Regions from separate parts of the Cryobacterium sp. TS_SC_7 genome, predicted to be linked through region 1. Evidence: predicted binding sites of a transcription regulator. Region 1 holds the regulator's gene; each other region holds the start of a gene.
What was found. The regulator LexA, encoded in region 1, represses DNA repair genes until DNA is damaged. The targets are predictions, from matches to a motif close to TCGAACANNTGTTCGA.
Positions count from the first base shown of each region.

Region 2: AC0J5J_RS06390 (DUF222 domain-containing protein) is a predicted target of LexA. The motif match lies at 1,450-1,465, and genes of this name have one in related genera.
Region 3: AC0J5J_RS05805 (HNH endonuclease signature motif containing protein) is a predicted target of LexA. The motif match lies at 1,559-1,574, and genes of this name have one in related genera.
Region 4: AC0J5J_RS01000 (DNA polymerase III subunit alpha) is a predicted target of LexA. The motif match lies at 2,128-2,143, and genes of this name have one in related genera.

Region 1 covers NZ_CM149589.1:3,296,472-3,300,660, reverse strand. The annotation lists gene hisB (imidazoleglycerol-phosphate dehydratase HisB) at 1-554, opposite strand, end outside; gene AC0J5J_RS15155 (histidinol-phosphate transaminase) at 581-1,669, opposite strand; gene AC0J5J_RS15150 (LysM peptidoglycan-binding domain-containing protein) at 1,739-2,095, opposite strand; gene lexA (transcriptional repressor LexA) at 2,379-3,080, shown strand; gene metE (5-methyltetrahydropteroyltriglutamate--homocysteine S-methyltransferase) at 3,237-4,189, opposite strand, start outside.
Region 2 covers NZ_CM149589.1:1,378,871-1,383,059, reverse strand. The annotation lists gene AC0J5J_RS06395 (cation-translocating P-type ATPase) at 1-1,137, opposite strand, end outside; gene AC0J5J_RS06390 (DUF222 domain-containing protein) at 1,529-3,010, shown strand; gene AC0J5J_RS06385 (AMIN-like domain-containing (lipo)protein) at 3,054-3,545, opposite strand; gene AC0J5J_RS06380 (hypothetical protein) at 3,613-3,771, opposite strand; gene AC0J5J_RS06375 (putative bifunctional diguanylate cyclase/phosphodiesterase) at 3,977-4,189, opposite strand, start outside.
Region 3 covers NZ_CM149589.1:1,239,416-1,243,604, forward strand. The annotation lists gene AC0J5J_RS05805 (HNH endonuclease signature motif containing protein) at 22-1,539, opposite strand; gene AC0J5J_RS05810 (ATP-binding cassette domain-containing protein) at 1,649-2,443, opposite strand; gene AC0J5J_RS05815 (ABC transporter permease) at 2,440-3,480, opposite strand; gene AC0J5J_RS05820 (sugar ABC transporter substrate-binding protein) at 3,477-4,189, opposite strand, start outside.
Region 4 covers NZ_CM149589.1:226,469-230,657, forward strand. The annotation lists gene AC0J5J_RS01000 (DNA polymerase III subunit alpha) at 1-2,089, opposite strand, end outside; gene AC0J5J_RS01005 (AI-2E family transporter) at 2,279-3,406, shown strand; gene AC0J5J_RS01010 (3-hydroxyisobutyryl-CoA hydrolase) at 3,424-4,189, opposite strand, start outside.

The DNA of each region.
Region 1 (4,189 bases):
CGGGCGAAGGCCTTGAACTCGGCTTCGGCGATGTGGTGCGGGTCGCGACCGCCCTGCACCGTGACGTGCACGGTGAGGCCGGCGTTGAAGGCCACGGCCTCGAACACGTGGCGCACCATCGATCCGGTGAAGTGGCCTCCGATCAGGTGGAATTCGAAACCCGCCGGTTCTCCCTGGTGCACGAGATACGGGCGTCCGGAGATGTCGACGACGGCCTGCACGAGCGCCTCGTCGAGCGGCACCAGGGCGTCGCCGTACCGGGAGATGCCGGATTTGTCCCCGAGGGCCTGCTTGATGGCCTGCCCGAGCAGGATTCCGACGTCTTCGACGGTGTGGTGCACGTCGATCTCGATGTCACCGCGCGCCCGCACCGTGAGGTCGGTCAGCGAGTGTTTCGCGAACGCGGTCAATAGGTGGTCGTAGAACGGGACCGAGGTCTGAATGTCGGACTCACCGGTGCCGTCGAGGTTGAGCGACAGGTCGATGCTCGACTCGCTCGTCTCACGCTGCAGGTGGGCGAAACGGGGCGGAGTGGACGCTGAAGAGAAGCTCATACGCCTAGTTTATTGGCCTGATCCGGTCACGGCTGCCCGAGCGCTTCGATGGCGGTGAGGAAGGCGGTCGTCTCCGCTTCGGTGCCGGCGCTGACTCGCAGGTGGCCGGGGATGCCGACGTCCCGCACGAGGACGCCGTCGGCCAGCAGGGCTTCGAACGTGGCCCGCGGGTCTTCGACCCCGCCGAACAGCACGAAGTTGCTCGCACTGCGCAGCGGCGAGTACCCGAGGCAGGTCAGTTCGGCCGAGATGCGGTCGCGCTGGGAGCGGATGTCGTCGACCATCGCGAGCATCGCCGGCGTGTGGGCGAGGGCGGCGACTGCGGCCGCCTGGGTGAGCGCCGACAGGTGGTACGGCAGGCGCACGAGGCGCAGCGCATCCGTCACGGCCGGGTCGGCGGCCAGATACCCGACGCGGGCTCCGGCGAAGGCGAACGCCTTGCTCATGGTGCGGGAGACCAGCAGACGCTCCCGGCCGGGCAGCAGGCTGAGCGCACTCGGCGCGTCGGTCGGGCCGAACTCGTAATAGGCCTCGTCGACGACGACGACACCGTCGGTCGCGTCGTAGACGGCCGCGATGGTGTCCAGGGACAGCGGTGTGCCGGTGGGGTTGTTCGGCGAGCAGAGGAAGACGAGGTCGGGGGCGACCCGGTTGACCCAGTCGACGGCCGTGGCCGGGCTGAGCTCGAAGTCGGCGTCGCGCCCGCCGGCGATCCAGCGGGTGCCGGTTCCGGAGGCGAGCAGCGGGTACATCGAGTATGTCGGTGCAAACCCGAGCACGGACCGCCCGGGACCACCGAAGGCCTGAAGCACCTGCTGCAGCACCTCGTTGGACCCGTTCGCCGCCCAGATGTTCTTGCGGGTCAGCCCATGGCCGAGGTATCGGGCGAGGGAATCGCGCAGTTCTGTGAATTCCCGATCGGGATACCGGTTGACGGTTTTCACCGCGACCGCCAGCGCAGAGACGATGTCCTGCGCCACCTCGTCCGGGATTCCGTGTGTGTTCTCATTCACATTGAGGGCCACCGGCACATGCAGTTGGGGGGCCCCGTAGGGAGTGAGTCCGCGCAGATTATCGCGGAGGGGCAGGTCGCTGAGACTGGTCACTTCCCCCATATTACCGGCGGACGTATCGCGCGAACGGGTTCGGCCGAATCAGGGCCCGCTGGACCAGGACTGAGTGAATCAAAACTCGTTCGGCAGGGCGAGCCTCTGTCCGGGCTGCACGCTGTCGGACGGGAGCTGGTTGAGGCTCACGATCTCGGCGATGACGTCGCGCGGGTCGGACGTCGGGGCGATGGTCTCGGCGAGTTGCCAGAGCGACTGCCCCGATTGAATGGTCACGTAGTCGAAGGCCGTGGCCACACGGCCGACCGTCGAGCTCTCGGCGGCTGCCAGTCCGCCGTTCAGAACGACGACGAATGCCGCGGCCACGAGCGGAAGGCCCGCCAGCGCCGTGAAAACAACGCGACCGCGCCGGGTCAGACGCAGTCGGCTGCGCCCTGTCGCGATGGGGGCGCCAAGATCAAGTGCAGTGCTCATATCCAACCTCCTGTAAGAAGACGCATCCGGCTCTCGGCCGGGAGAGCCGGATGCGAACTTATGTTCCGAATGTATATTCGATATTTCGAACAATCAAGCCCTATTCGGTACTTTCTGAAAAGATTTTTCCGACACACTCGAATACATGTTTGTTTTCTGAGCGTGAGATGGATACAGTTTCGATTGTCTGTTTGAAACTCAATCAGGCACCCCCGACATTCGCGTGAAACGGTCGCCGTCACGGCTGCTGCCAGCGCACCACTCAACACGAGGAGCGACGAACGTGGCACAAGACACCAGCGGTCCCCGCGACAAGGGCGGCACCAGACGGCGCAAGAGCCTGAGCGAGAAACAGCTCGCCATCCTCGACGTGATCCAGCGCTCGGTCAGCCAGCGCGGTTATCCGCCGAGCATGCGCGAGATCGGCGACGCCGTCGGGCTCGCCTCCCTGTCGAGCGTCACCCACCAGCTCAACCAGCTTGAACTGAGCGGTTATCTGCGCCGCGACCCGAATCGTCCCCGCGCCCTCGAAGTTCTGATCGAGATTCCGCAGTCGCCCGAAGACGCCACGTCCGGCACGGAGAGTTTCCACACCGGGGTCCAGGTCGGTGATGCCGCGATGGTGCCGCTCGTCGGCCGCATTGCGGCCGGAATTCCGATCACCGCCGAACAGCAGATCGACGAGATCTTCCCGCTCCCCCGCCAGCTCGTCGGTAAGGGCGATCTCTTCATGCTCAAGGTGACGGGCGAGTCCATGATCGACGCGGCCATCATGGATGGTGACTGGGTCGTCGTTCGGCAGCAGAAGACCGCGGAGAACGGCGAGATCGTCGCGGCCATGCTCGACAACGAGGCCACCGTGAAGGTGTTCCGCCAGCGCGACGGACACACCTGGCTGCTCCCCCGCAACACGAACTTCGAACCGATCGTCGGCGACCACGCCGAGATTCTCGGCAAGGTCGTGGCGGTGCTGCGCTCGGTGTAGGCCGGATCACGGCTCGGGGTCTCGCGGTCTCGACAGGCTCGACCAGCGTCGTGGAGACTCTGATTTGTCGGGTCACCACAGGGTTCAGGAGGCCGGGCACGAACACCGTTTTTCGGTGTCGTGCCCGGCCTTCTGCGTGGGTGCGGCCGGCGCGGACTACGCGGGAACGGCCAGGCGCGTGCGCACGGCGCGGGTGGCGGCGAGCATGTTCCGCAGAGACTGCACCGTCTCGGCATAGCCCCGGGTTTTCAGGCCGCAATCCGGGTTCACCCAGATCTGGCCGGACGGGATGGCCCGGGCGGCCCGCTCGAGCAGGTCGGTCAGCTCGGCGACACTGGGAACCCGCGGCGAGTGGATGTCCCACACACCCGGGCCGATCCCGTGGTCGAAGCCGGAGGTCTGGATATCCCCGACGACCTCCATGCGCGACCGTGCCGCCTCAATGCTGGTCACGTCGGCGTCCAGATTACGGATCGCGTCGATGACGACGCCGAATTCGGAATAACACAGGTGCGTGTGGATCTGCGTCGCCTCGGCCGCACCGGCGGTGGCCAGGCGGAACGAGCCCACCGACCAGTCGAGGTATTCTGCGTGGTCCTCCTTCTTCAGCGGCAGCAGTTCTCGCAGTGCGGGCTCGTCGACCTGGACGATCTGAATTCCCGCTCTCTCGAGGTCGGCGATTTCATCGCGGAGCGCCAGGGCCACCTGCCGGGCCGTGTCGCCGAGCGGCTGGTCATCGCGCACGAACGACCACGCGAGGATCGTCACCGGGCCGGTGAGCATCCCCTTCACCGGTTTGAGCGTCAGACCCTGGGCGTACGCCGACCACTCGACCGTGATCGGCTGCGGCCGGGACACATCTCCCCAGAGGATCGAGGGGCGCACGCACCGGCTGCCGTACGACTGCACCCAGCCGTTCTCGGTGACGGCGAACCCGTCGAGATTCTCGGCGAAGTACTGCACCATGTCGTTGCGCTCCGGCTCGCCGTGCACCAGCACGTCGAGGCCGATTTCTTCCTGCACCGTGACCACGCGCGCTATCTCGGCCCGCATCAGGTCTCGATAGTCAACGGTGCTCAGCGACCCCTTGAGTAATTGCGCCCGGGCCC
Region 2 (4,189 bases), 1.4 Mb from region 1:
GGTCACGTCGACCCGGCCGGAGGCCGTCAGCAGCTGCTGGATCGTCATCTCATTGCGGGTCAGCGTGCCGGTCTTATCGCAGCAGATCACGGAAGCGGAGCCCAGGGTCTCCACGGATTTCAGGTTCTTGACCACGGCGTTCTGCCGCGCCATCCGTTGCACGCCGATGGAGAGGATGACCGACAGAATCGCCGGCAGACCCTCGGGAACGGCAGCGACGGCAAGGGACACCCCGAGCAGGAACACGGTGACGAAGTCGGCCGGGGTGGACACCCCCTGCACCAGCACGATGGTCAGCATCACGACGATGGCGATCACGATCACCACGACGCTGAGCAGCTTGCCGATGTGGCCGATCTCGACTTGCAGCGGCGTCGGGTGCGTCTCGGTGCGCTCGAGCATGGAGGCGATGGCGCCCACCTCGGTGTTCATGCCGGTCCCGGTGACGATGCCGCGGCCGACCCCCTGGCTGACGGCCGTGCCCTTGAAGACCATGTTCAGGCGGTCGCCGAGGGCGGCGGGGGCAGGGAGTGTGCGTGGGTGTTTGGTGACAGCCGAACTTTCGCCCGTCAGGGAGGCCTCGGCGATGCGCAGCGAGTTCGCCTCGGTGAGCCGGGCATCCGCCCCGACGCTGTCTCCCTCGCCCAGCACCAGCAGGTCCCCGCGCACCAGCTCGGTGCTCGGCAGGGTGGTGAGCAGGCCGTCGCGCATGACGGTCGAGGATGCCGCGGTCATGGTGGACAGGGCGGCCACCGCGTTGTCCGCGCGCGCCTCCTGCACCAGGCCGAGCACGGCGTTGAGCACCACGATGGCGGCGATCACCAGGGCATCGACGGGCAGGCCCTGGGAGCCTTCGATCAGCCAGGCGCCGAGCGACACCGCGGTGGCGACCAGCAGCAGGTATATCAGAGGGTCGTTGAACTGGGCCAGGATTCTGCGCCAGACCGGAACCGGGCGCACGGCACGGAGTTCGTTCGGGCCCTCGGCGGCGAGGCGGCGGGCGGCTTCGGCCGCGGTCAGGCCCAGGTGGGCATCGGCCTCGAGCCGGCGGGCGATCTCGGTGGCATCGGCCAGTGAAGGGTCGAGGTCGAGGGGGTCGATCCGGTCCAGTTGTTCCGATTGAGCAGGTGCGTCCATCGGGTGGGTTCCTCTTTCCGCGAAATACCGGGTCAGTCTGGCCCGCGGCACCTTCCAGTGTAGAACCGCTGGGGCAACGACCCGGCGGCCCCCCGTCAGTGGCGGTCCGCCGGTGGTCGAGCCTGTCGAGACCTGAGGCACCGACACCCGGAGGTGCCGGCAGCTTCCGACACCAACTGCGACACCAACTGCGACACCAACTTCGGAGATTTTCGAGAAACGCCGCCCATCGAGGTGCCGCGAACGGCGCGTCGCGACAATCTCCTCAGTTGCGAGCGGTCGGCCTGCAGCACGCCACGCGCACAGATGTCGTAGAACACTACTTCGAAAACCTTTGACTATTAGGTGACAGACTCTCGACTTCGCGTACTATTCCTGCTATTCTCGACGCATGACCACCACCGCAGACGACCTCAGAACGGCAACGGATGCCGTCGCCCGGCTGGGCTCCTCCTGCGCCGACTACGAGGCACTCGCCGATGCCGAAGTGCTGGCCGGTCAGAAGCAGATCGCGGCAGCCCGGCGGCTCCTCGACACCCGGTCGGCGTGGATGGCCGCAACCATCGCCCGCCGCTCCCGGCCCGAGCTCGGCCATTCCGGTCTGGCCGCCCAGCAGGGGTTCCTCTCGCCCGAGGCGCTGATTCAGACGGTGACCGGCTCGACGAAGAACGATGCGTTCAAGCTCGTTGCCGTCGGCACGATGATGGCCGATGCCGAAGCAGCGGAGAAACTGGTCGAGGCCGCCGTGGAATCATCCGATGTGGATGCCGCCGCGGTCGCTTCGTTCGCCGCGAAGGTGCCGTGGCAGGCGCCGATCGCCCGGGCCGTCACCGACGGCACCCTCTCGGTCGATGCGGCCGAGTCGATCCGTTCCGGTCTGGGGCAGATCGACGCCGCGGTCACTGCGGAGAAACTCGGCACCGCCCTCGAGACCCTCCTCGCCGAGGCCGCGTCGCTGAATGTCGACCAGGTCTTCAAACTCGCCCGCCGGATGCGCGACCAGCTCGACGAGGCCGGCATCGCCGCCCGGGAGAAGCAGGCCCACGACGATCGGTTCCTGCGGGTGTACCGGCTTGGCAACGGCAAGGTGCGCCTGAATGGGCTCTTCGCCCCGGAAGACGGCGAGTTCGTGCTCTCCACGTTCGACTCGATCACGAGCCCCCGCCGCGGCGGGGTGCGCTTTGTCGACAAGGAGAAGGCCGCCTGGGCCAAACGTGTGCAGGATGACCCCCGCAGCACGGAGCAGATCGCCGCCGACGCCCTCGTGCAGTTGCTGAAGATCGCCGGTGAGGCCGACCAGGGACGCGTCTTCGGCGGCCGCCGCCCTTCGGTGCGGGTGATCGTGACCGAGAAGGCCGTGAAGGAGGGCCAGCCGGCCCCCGGCCAGGCCGCCCAGGGTGGCCCGGTTCCCGCCGCAGCCACCGAAACCCGCGAAGCCGCCGCCCACGGGCAGATCGAAGGCAACCCCGTGCCAATATCACAGGAGACCATCGACCGGTTGCTCTGCGACACCGGAACCCGCGGCATCCAGGTCGACGACACCGGGCAGATCATCAACGTCGGACGTGACCAACGACTCTTCACCGAAGCGCAACGGGCGGCGATGGGAGTGCGCGACGGAGGCTGCCGGTGGGTGGACTGCGATAGATCACCCGCCTGGTCTGAAGCACACCACATCAACGAATGGCTTGCCGACAACGGGTACACCGACCTTGCCGACGGGGTGCTGCTCTGCCATCCGCATCACCTGTTGCTGCACAACCAGCACTGGAACATCATCCGCACCGGAAACGACTACTGGCTACGACCACCGGTGGAAGTCGACCCGCAGCAGACGCTGATCGCACTGCCGAGTAAACGAGCGGCGCTGTAACCGGAAGCCGGGTCGCAGGGTACGTTTGCTGTCTTTGCCGGACTCAACGCCAGAGGCTGGCATCGATCTGAATAGCGACGACGAAGAGACGTTGACCCTGCTCGATCTTCTCCACCTCGTAGACGCGAACCAGCGTCTGCGGCACGGTATCCATCGGACGACCGACACCGATCCCGTAGGTGACGTAGCCCTCGAAATCGCCCGCCGGCGCGTAACGGGTGATCGCGTCGTAACCGATGAAAGCCGGCGGCGCCGAAACGACGCTCGACTCACCCTGCTCGGTGTGCGCCTGGGCAACGGTGAAGACCGCCCGCAGAATGCGGCTGGTCCCGGGCATGGGAACCGGCAATCCGCTGGCGTCCGAGTCCAGTTCGGGCACGAACATCAGCTCGTAACCAGGAAAACCGCCCTTGAATTTGAAGCTCATCTGGTCGTACGGCGGGGTATCCGACGGATGCTCCCCAACCCCGATCGAATACAGATAGGGAATCGGAGGCTCGGGCGGTGGCGCGATCGGCACCGGGTTGTCATGCACGACAGAGATCGGCTGATCCGGGCCGGGCCACACCCAGTCCTGGCTGATCCGGGAGGAGATGACCCGGTCACCCGACTGTGGCGGGCTCGTCTCGTCCGGTGGAGGCGTGCCGGGGGAGGGTGACGCCGGTGAAGTCGGCGTCGGCGAGGGGGAAGCCGTGGCCGTGGCGGTACCCGTGGCGGAGGGAGAGGCGTTCCCGCCGAGATTGGGATCCCAGGGTGAACACGCCGACGCGGCCAGCGTGGGAATCAGCAGCAGGGGCACCAGCAGCATCCGTCGCAGTGCTGAATATCGCCGTGCTGAATATGGACGTGCAGACTGCGCCAGTGCAGAGTGTTTCGGTGCGGCCGGTCGAAGCGTCATCATGAACCTCAATCCGCGTCCCGGTGAACCGGTGGACCCGCTGGATCAGGGCGCTCTTTCAGGGCGGTCTACACCTCGGCAGGCTCCACGACAAGGGCGGCGTGCGTGCGGCGCCGTTCGGCGAGCCAGCTGTCCAGCGTGGCCGCGGAAACGGGCTCCGACAGGTGAAATCCCTGGGCGAAGTCGCACCCGTAGCCGACCAACTGGTCGTAAGCGGCGCCGGTCTCCACCCCTTCGGCCACCATGCGCAGCCCCAGACTGTGGGCGAGGGCGATGGCCGA
Region 3 (4,189 bases), 1.3 Mb from region 1:
ACGGTACGCGACGATAACAGGCTACTGATCGTCGCGGGTCATGTTCTTGCGTTCGATGGCGTCGGTCATCCGGGTGCGTGACTTCGTGACCCTTCGCCATTTGCGTGCCCCGGTTTCGAGCCAGGGTGGTGCCATGATCTGCACGGCGCCGCGCACCATCCGGATGGCCCAGCCGGAGGCGGCGAGGTAGCGGTGGTGGAACCAGCAGAGGCAGACGCCGTTGTCGGTGTGGGTTTCCCCGCCCTCGGAATGCGGGATGACGTGGTGGATCTCGGTCATGCCGGCGGGGATTTTGCACCAGGGGATGATGCAGGTGCCGTCGCGGAGTTGGATCGCGCGTCTCTGCGCGGGCGTGAAGCAGCGCTCGGGGGAACCGAGCTTGATGATGCGGCCCTCGTCGTTGATCACGACCTTCTGCTGTCCGCCGGTGCTGACCAGATCCTTGACGGCACTGATCGGGATCGGGGAATCGACGCCGTCGATCCAGCCGACGCCGCGGCCCTGGCCGAAGTCCGCGTTGAGGTCCTGTTCCCGCACGCTGACCAGCACCGTGGCGGGGGCGCCGCCGATGGTCGGTGCCTCGCCGGCGCGGGCGGCGACGTCGACGATCACGGCGAACACGTCGTGCCGCCGCTGGTCGGGCGTGCGGTCATCCCGTTCGAGCAGCGCCTGCTCCCGCGCCTGCTCCGGTGTGAGCCCCTCCCGGTTTGTGTCGGCGTCTTCCTCGGCGTGGAAGGCGACCGGCGCACTCTTCGGCGACAGATACGCGTCGAACAGGCGGCGCAGCTTGCCCGCGATCTCGGGCATCAACGACCCCGACACCGGCACCACGCCGTCGCGTTCCCGGCCGAGCCGGAACGACCGCGCCACCGCGGCGTGGTCGTCGGGCCGCGACCCGTCGGGCGCGAGCACGGCCTTCCAGACGGAGCCCTGCAACCGGACCTCATCCGCCGGCGCGGGCACCGGGGTCTGCGCACTCGTGCCCGTCGCCGACGCCACCAGCTCGCTCTCCGCGGCCTGCACCGAGTCCAGGTCGGTGCACCGCAGCGTGGGCGTCAAGGCGGTCAGGATGGCGTCGGCCGTGTCGACGCCGATCGCGCCGGTGGCCAGAGCGATCGAGGTCGCCGGAAAGGTGGGCGGCAGCGGTTCGCCGCTCAGGGAGCGGCCGGTGCGGAGCTGCTTGCCCAGCCGCATCCGTCGCCCGGCGGTCGGGCCCGACACCAGGGTGAGCCGCTCGAGCAGTTCGCCGGCGGTGCGGCAGCCCTTCTTCGCCGACAACTGCGAGGTGCCGAGCTCGGGGCGGGACCGGTCGGCGACCTCCCCGGCCGCCGCCACCCGGAGTGCGTCGACGCGGCGGCCGAGCACCTCGACCGCCGTGGTCACCTGCAGCAACCCGTCATCGTCAAAGCTCCGCACCCCCGCACACGCCAGGGTCGACCCCAGTTCACCCGCGAGAGCCCGCAGCTCAGCCACCACCAGCGCCGCGGCTGACGGGCCGGGCGCGGCATCCGCTGCGAGGGTTTCGGTGGGGTTGGTCACAAGATGATTCTAGCTCAGTTAGAACACATATTCTAGTGAAAGCAGAAATAAATTCTGGTGAGCATCAGACATAATAACGAGCGGTGATCGCCCGGCACTCCTCCGAAATCTACCGGCGCTCCAGCTCGTGGGCCAGCGCCTCGAGTTCGGCACCGCCGGCCATCAGAGCCGTCATCTCGTCGATCGTGATCTCGCTCTTGGCGAAGTCACCCAGGCTCCGGCCGCGCTGCAGCAGCAGAAAACGGTCGCCGACCGGGTAGGCGTGGTGGGGATTGTGCGTGATGAAGACCACGCCGAGCCCCCGGTCCCGGGCCCGGGCGATGTAGGAGAGCACGACCCCGGCCTGCTTCACGCCGAGCGCCGACGTGGGTTCGTCGAGGATGACGACCTTCGCCCCGAAGTACACCGCGCGCGCGATGGCGACGGACTGCCGTTCCCCGCCGGAGAGCGTTCCGATCGGCTGGTCCACATCGCGCAGGTCGATGCCCATCCGGGCGAGCTCGTGCTTCGTCGTGGCGCGCATCCCGGCCACATCGAGTCGCCGCAGCGGGCCTCTGCCGCGGGTCAGCTCGGCGCCGAGGAAGAAGTTGCGCCACACCGGCATCAGCCCGACCACGGCCAGATCCTGGTACACGGTGGCGATCCCGAGGTCGAGCGCCTCCCGCGGATGCATGAAGCGGCGTTCCGCCCCGAAGGCGAGGAGCGTGCCCTCCGAGTGCGGGTGGGCGCCCGCCAGGATCTTGATGAACGTGGACTTTCCCGCGCCGTTGTCTCCCAGAACGCAGAGCACCTCTCCGGCGCCGACGGATGCCGACACGCCCTGCAGCGCCCGCACTGCGCCATAGGCCTTGCCGATGTCTCGCACCTCGAGGATCGGCTCCGGACGGATCGGCGCCGGCGTCATGAGCGCATCCCGGCCTGGCGGCGAACGAGGAGGTTGACCAGCACGGCGAGCAGCAGCATCCCGCCGAGGAAGGCCTTCAGCCAGTTGTTGTCCCACTGCGCGAACACGATGCCCTGCAGCGTCATGCCGTAGATCAGGGCACCGAGGGCCGCGCCGATCGCCGAACCGTAACCGCCCGTGAGCAGGCATCCGCCAACGACGGCACAGATGATGTAGATGAACTCCTGGCCGACTCCGGTGGTGGCCTGCACGGTTGACACGTCGAAGAGTTGCAGCATGCCCACCAGCCAGCCGGCGCCGGCCGTGGTCATGAACAGTCCGAGCTTCACCCGGAAGACGGGCACCCCGACCTGCCGGGCGCTCGTGACCTCGCCGCCGACGGCGAAGACCCAGTTGCCGGGCCGGGTGCGCAGCAAAACCCAGGTGGCCAGTGCGGTGAGTGCGATCCACCAGACGATGGAGACCTTGACTTCCAGGCCCAGCACGGGGAACGACGACCCGAAGAAGACCTTGGCCTGCTGGAAACCGGGCACAGCATTCATGCCCTGGATGGCGACGCTGCCGGTCACGAGCTTCGTCACAGCCAGGTTGCAGCCCTGCAGGATGAAGAACGTGGCCAAAGTCACGATGAAGCTCGGCAGGCCGGTCTTCATCACGACGAACGCGTTGGCGGCGCCGATCGCGAGGGCAACGGCCAGGGCCAGCACGAGCGCGAGCGCGAGGTTCAGTCCCCACTGGGTGGTCACCACACCCACGATGAGCCCGGTGGTGCCCGTCATCGCCCCGGCCGAGAGGTCGAACTCTCCGCCGATCATGAGCAGGGCGACGGCCACGGCCATGATCCCGAAGAGAGAGGCTGAGTACAGCCAGGTGGACACACCAGCAGGGGTCAGGAATGCCTGCGTGAAGAAAGAGAAGAACAGGAAGATCGCCACGGCCGCGACAAGCGCGCCGACCTCGGGCCGGCGCAACAGAGTGAGCAGCGGATGCGACCGTTTCAGCCGATCCGTGAACTCTGCCTCCACGACGACGGTCATCTCGTGCCGTTCTCCGCGAACGTGGCGACCTCGGCCGCGTTCTCCTTCGTCACGAAGCCCGGACCGGAATAGACGGGCAGCCCGCCACCGACGACATCGCCATTGCGCTTCTGCAGAGTCAGGAACGACACCGGCAGGTAACCCTGCGAGTACGGCTGCTGGTCGACGGCGAACAACATGCCACCGTCCAGGATGAGCCGGGTCACGTCGGCCGAGACGTCGAAGGTGGCCAGCGTGGCCGAGCTGCCCGCTTCATCGACGGCCTGGCTCGCGGCCACGGCTACGCCGGTCTGCAGCGTGAGCACGGCGTCGATGGACGGATCGGCCAGGAGTTTGCTCTTGATGGTGTTCTGGGCATCGGCGAGGTTGGCGACGTCGACCTGCACGTTGCTCACGGTTGCGCCGACCGTGTCCGCTGCGCCCGCGCAGCGCTCTTCGAGCCCGGAGTTACCGGCCTCGTGGATGACGCAGATCACGTTGGACACGCCGGCCTCAGCCAGTTTCTCGCCGGCTCCCTGGCCCGCGATGAACTCACTCTGGCCGATGTGGGTCTGCGCGCCGAACTCGCGGGACTTCTCCAGGCCCGAGTTGATGGTGATCACGGGGATGCCCGCGGCCACGGCCTTCTCGACCGCACCCCTGACTCCATCCGGGTTGGCCATCGACACGATCAGGCCGTCCGGATCGGTGGCGATGGCCGCCTCGATCA
Region 4 (4,189 bases), 260 kb from region 1:
CGTTGAACAGGTGCATCACCTGCTCGTGGAAGATCACCACGCCCTCGGTCTCCCGCAGGAACGGCTCGAACCGAGGGTGGATGTAGTCGGGGGCAACCTCGCCGTGCCGGGCCTGAAGGTATTTCAGAGGCATGTTGTTCTTCATCGGGCCGGGCCGGAACAGGGAGATCTCGACGGTCAGGTCGTTGAAGACCCGCGGCTGCAGTTTGCCGACCAGCTCCATCTGGCCTGGCGACTCGATCTGGAAGATGCCCAGGGTGCGGGTGGAGCGGATCAGCTCGAAGGTGGCCGGGTCGTCGAGGGGAATCCGGTCGAGGTCGATGCTCTCGCCGGAGAGACGATGGTGCTCCTCGACGGCGTGGGCCATGGCCGACTGCATGCGCACGCCGAGGATGTCGAGTTTGATCAGGCCCATCGGGTCCATGTCGTGCTTGTCGAACTGGGACATGGGCAGCCCCATGCCGGACGCCTGCACGGGCGTGCGGTCGAGCAGTGACGCGTCGGAGAGGATGACCCCGCACGGATGCACCGAAATGTGCCGGGGCAACCGGTCGAGTTTGGCGGTGAGGTCGACGAGCAGCTCGAGCTGCGAGGACGCCCGCACCTCGGCGGCGAAGTCGGCCAGTTCGGGTTTCTCGGCCAGGGCCCGCCGGAAGTCCCGGGCGTTGAACCGCCAGATCTGCTTGGCGACGGCGGCGACCTCTTCGTGGTTCATGCCGAGGGCAAGGCCCGCATCCCGCACCGCGCCCCGGCCGCGGTAGGCATTCGTCATGGACATCAGCGACACCCGGTCGCTGCCGAAGGTGTCGAAGAGCGTTCGGTAGATGTCGTGGCGGCGTGCCGATTCCACGTCGATATCGATGTCGGGCAGGGTTTGCCGTTCGGGGGAGAGGAAACGTTCCCAGAGCAGGCCGTTGGAGATGGGCTCGACGGAGGAGGTGCGCAGGGCGTAATTGAGGACCGAACCCACCCCGGACCCTCGTGCCTGGATGCGGATGCCCATGCCTCGGATGATGTCCGCCACCCGGGCGACGGTGAGGAAATACCCGGCGAATCCGAGCTGCTCGACGGTCTTCAGCTCATGCGCCAGGCGGGCATGTGCCGCCTCGCCCAGCGCGGAGTGGGAGTACAGGCCGTCGATGCCGGCGCTGGCCCGGGCGCGCAGCTCGGTGAGCGGGTCACCCGTGACCCCGATGATGCGCGCCTCCGGCATGCGGGGCCGGCCGAGCCCGATGTCGGAGTCCGGGTCGAGGCTGCACCGGTCGGCGAGCGACTCCGTGTCGCGGAAGAGCCGGTCCACGGCGCCGTCGTCGTGCAGCCCGGCATCGACGACCATGCGGGCCACCTGCCGCATGGCGCCCTCGGGCTTCAGCCAGGCCTGCCCGTTGCTCTGCAGCTGCTCGAGGTCCGCCAACGCCGTCAGAGTGCGGGCGGCGTCGGCCAGGTCGGCGGTGACGGCCTCGTCGGGGGTGCCGTACCGAACGGCGTTGGTGAGCACAGCAGGCACGGCGGCGTGCTCGAAGAGGGCGAGCATGCGGGTGGCCGGCGTCACGCTGCCGGTCGTGCCCGGCTCGGCCAGGTGGCAGACGATCTCGCCGGCCACCGACTGCGGCGGCATGGTGCGCAGCCAGGTGCTGAGGCAGGATCCGGCTGCGTCCGTGTCGCGGCGCTCGACCGATTGGCCCACATCGGAGGCAGGCCCGAGCAGCACCGTGAGGCAGCTGAGCCCGGCCAGCTCGGCCAGCCGGGTGCGGGCGATGCTGGGCTGGCCCGGTGAGCGGTGGGCGGCGCTGACCGCGCGGCAGAGGGCGGCGTAGCCACGGCCGTCCAGGTTGCCATGGGCGAGCACGACGACCCGGCCCAGCGGCTGCCCGTCGTCGTCGTGCACCGCGAGGTCGGCGCCCAGCCCCGGCCGGATGCCCTCCGCCACGCACGCACGCACATGCTTGACGGCGCCGTAGAGGCCGTCGCGGTCGGTGAGGGCGAGAAAGGAACCGTTCTGCTCCCGCGTCTGCTCGGCCAGCGCCTCGGGGAGCGTGACCCCGAAGTGGGTGGAGTAGGCGCTCGCGACATGGAGGTGCGAAAACATGTGTGTACTCCTTTGGCAGCCTGGTCGAATGCGCGACTTAGAACAAGTGTTCGATGTAGGGAGTGTACGTCACACGGGCGACACGCGCCACCGTCAGTCTGGTTGAGCCGGCTCTCTGGATAGGCTGGGGAACTCAGTTGCCGTTCCCGGTTGCCCCGCCCTCGTGTATCGCCTCGTTTGGAGATCCCCATGACAACCCCCACTTCGTCCTGGACGGATTACCTCGGCCGGGCTTCCATCCGATCCGGCCAGGCCCTTCTGGTGCTCGCGCTGCTCGTGGTGGCGATCTTCGGGATCACCCAGCTCAAGCTGGTCTTCATCCCGCTTCTGCTCGCGCTGATCGTGGCGTCGGCGCTGCGCCCCGTCATGAGGTTCCTGCTGGCCCGCGGGGCGAACGAGTCCCTCGCCGCGGCGATCACCCTGATCGGGAGCGTCGCGGTCTTCGGCGGCGTCGTCACCCTCGTCGTGTTCGGCATCCGTGGTGAGTGGAACACCCTGTTCACCTCGGCCAATGAGGGCCTGGACGCACTGCAGGATCTCCTCACCAGCGGCACGCTGCCGATCGATTCCGCCCAGATCGATTCGGTGCGGGAGTCGGTCATCGCGTTCGCCACCAGCAGCCAGTTCGGGTCCGGTGCTCTGGCCGGGGTCTCCGTGGCCGCCGAGATCGTGGCCGGCCTGGTGCTCGGCCTCGTCGTGCTGTTCTACTTCCTCAAGGACGGCCCCCACATCTGGAGCTTCCTGATCCAGCCGCTCGCCGGCACGCGGCACGCGCGCGCCGTTCGGATCGGCCTGCGCAGCGTCGAGGTGTTCGGCAACTATGTGCGCGGCACGGCGATCGTCGCCTTCGTCGACGCCCTGTTCATCGGGATCGGACTGTGGATCCTGCAGGTTCCGCTCGCGCTGCCGCTCGCCGTCATCGTGTTCGTCGGCGCCTTCATCCCCATCGTCGGGGCGACGGCCGCCGGCATCCTGGCCGCCCTGGTCGCCCTGGTCACGAACGACCTGACCACCGCCATCATCGTGGTCGCGATCGTGGTGGGTGTGAACCAGCTCGAGGGCAACTTCCTCTCCCCGGTGGTGCTCGGCAAGTCGCTGCGCCTGCACGGCCTTGTCATTCTGCTGGCCCTGACGGCCGGCACGATCCTGGGCGGCATCGTCGGCGCGATCATCTCCGTGCCGATCGCCGCCGTGGGCTGGGCCGTCATCAAGGCCTGGAACGCGCCCACCCTGCCGCCCGTTCCCGTACAGCCGGTCGCGTCGGCCGAATCCGTCCCGCCTGGACTCTCGATCGGGGCGGCCGGCGCGACGGTCTAGCCGCCCGCACCGGGCGATCAGTCGAAGGCGGACAGGCCCGTCACGGCACGGCCCACCAGCAGGGCGTTGATCTCGTAACTGCCCTCGTAGGAATAGATCGCCTCGGCGTCGGCGAAGATCTTGGCCATTTCGTACCGGGTGCTGATGCCGTTGCCGCCGAGCAGCCCGCGACCCAGGGCCACCGTTTCGCGCATCCGGGTCGTGCAGGCGGCCTTCGCGAGGGCCGCCTGGTCCATCGTGAGCCGCCCGCTCTCCTGCAGCCGCGCCAGCTGCACCATCAGCGACAGCGACAGGGTCGCATTGCCGATCATGCGGGAGAGCTGTTCCTGCACCAGCTGAAAGGATGCGATGGGCCGGCCGAACTGGCGTCGCTCCAGGGCGTAGGCGCGGGCCACGTCGAAGGCGGCGAACTGCTGGCCGACGGCCTGCCACGACACCCAGACCCGGGAGTTGCGCAGCAGCACGTTCGTGTCCTGGAAGCTCCGGCTGCCCGGCAGCCAGTTCGTGAACGGGATCCGGACATCCGTCAGGGTGATGTCGGCGTTCTGCACGATCCGCACCGCGATCTTGTTCTCGATCGGGGTGGCCGTGAACCCGGGCCGCTCCTTCTCGACGATGAATCCCTTGATCTGCCGGTCAGCGGTGTCCCGGGCCCAGACCAGCACGTAGTCGGCCATGGCGCCGTTGCCGATCCAGCGTTTGGTGCCGTTGAGCACCCACTCGTCGCCGCACCGGGTGGCCGTGGTCTCCATCATCCGGGAGATGTCGGAGCCGTGCTCCGGT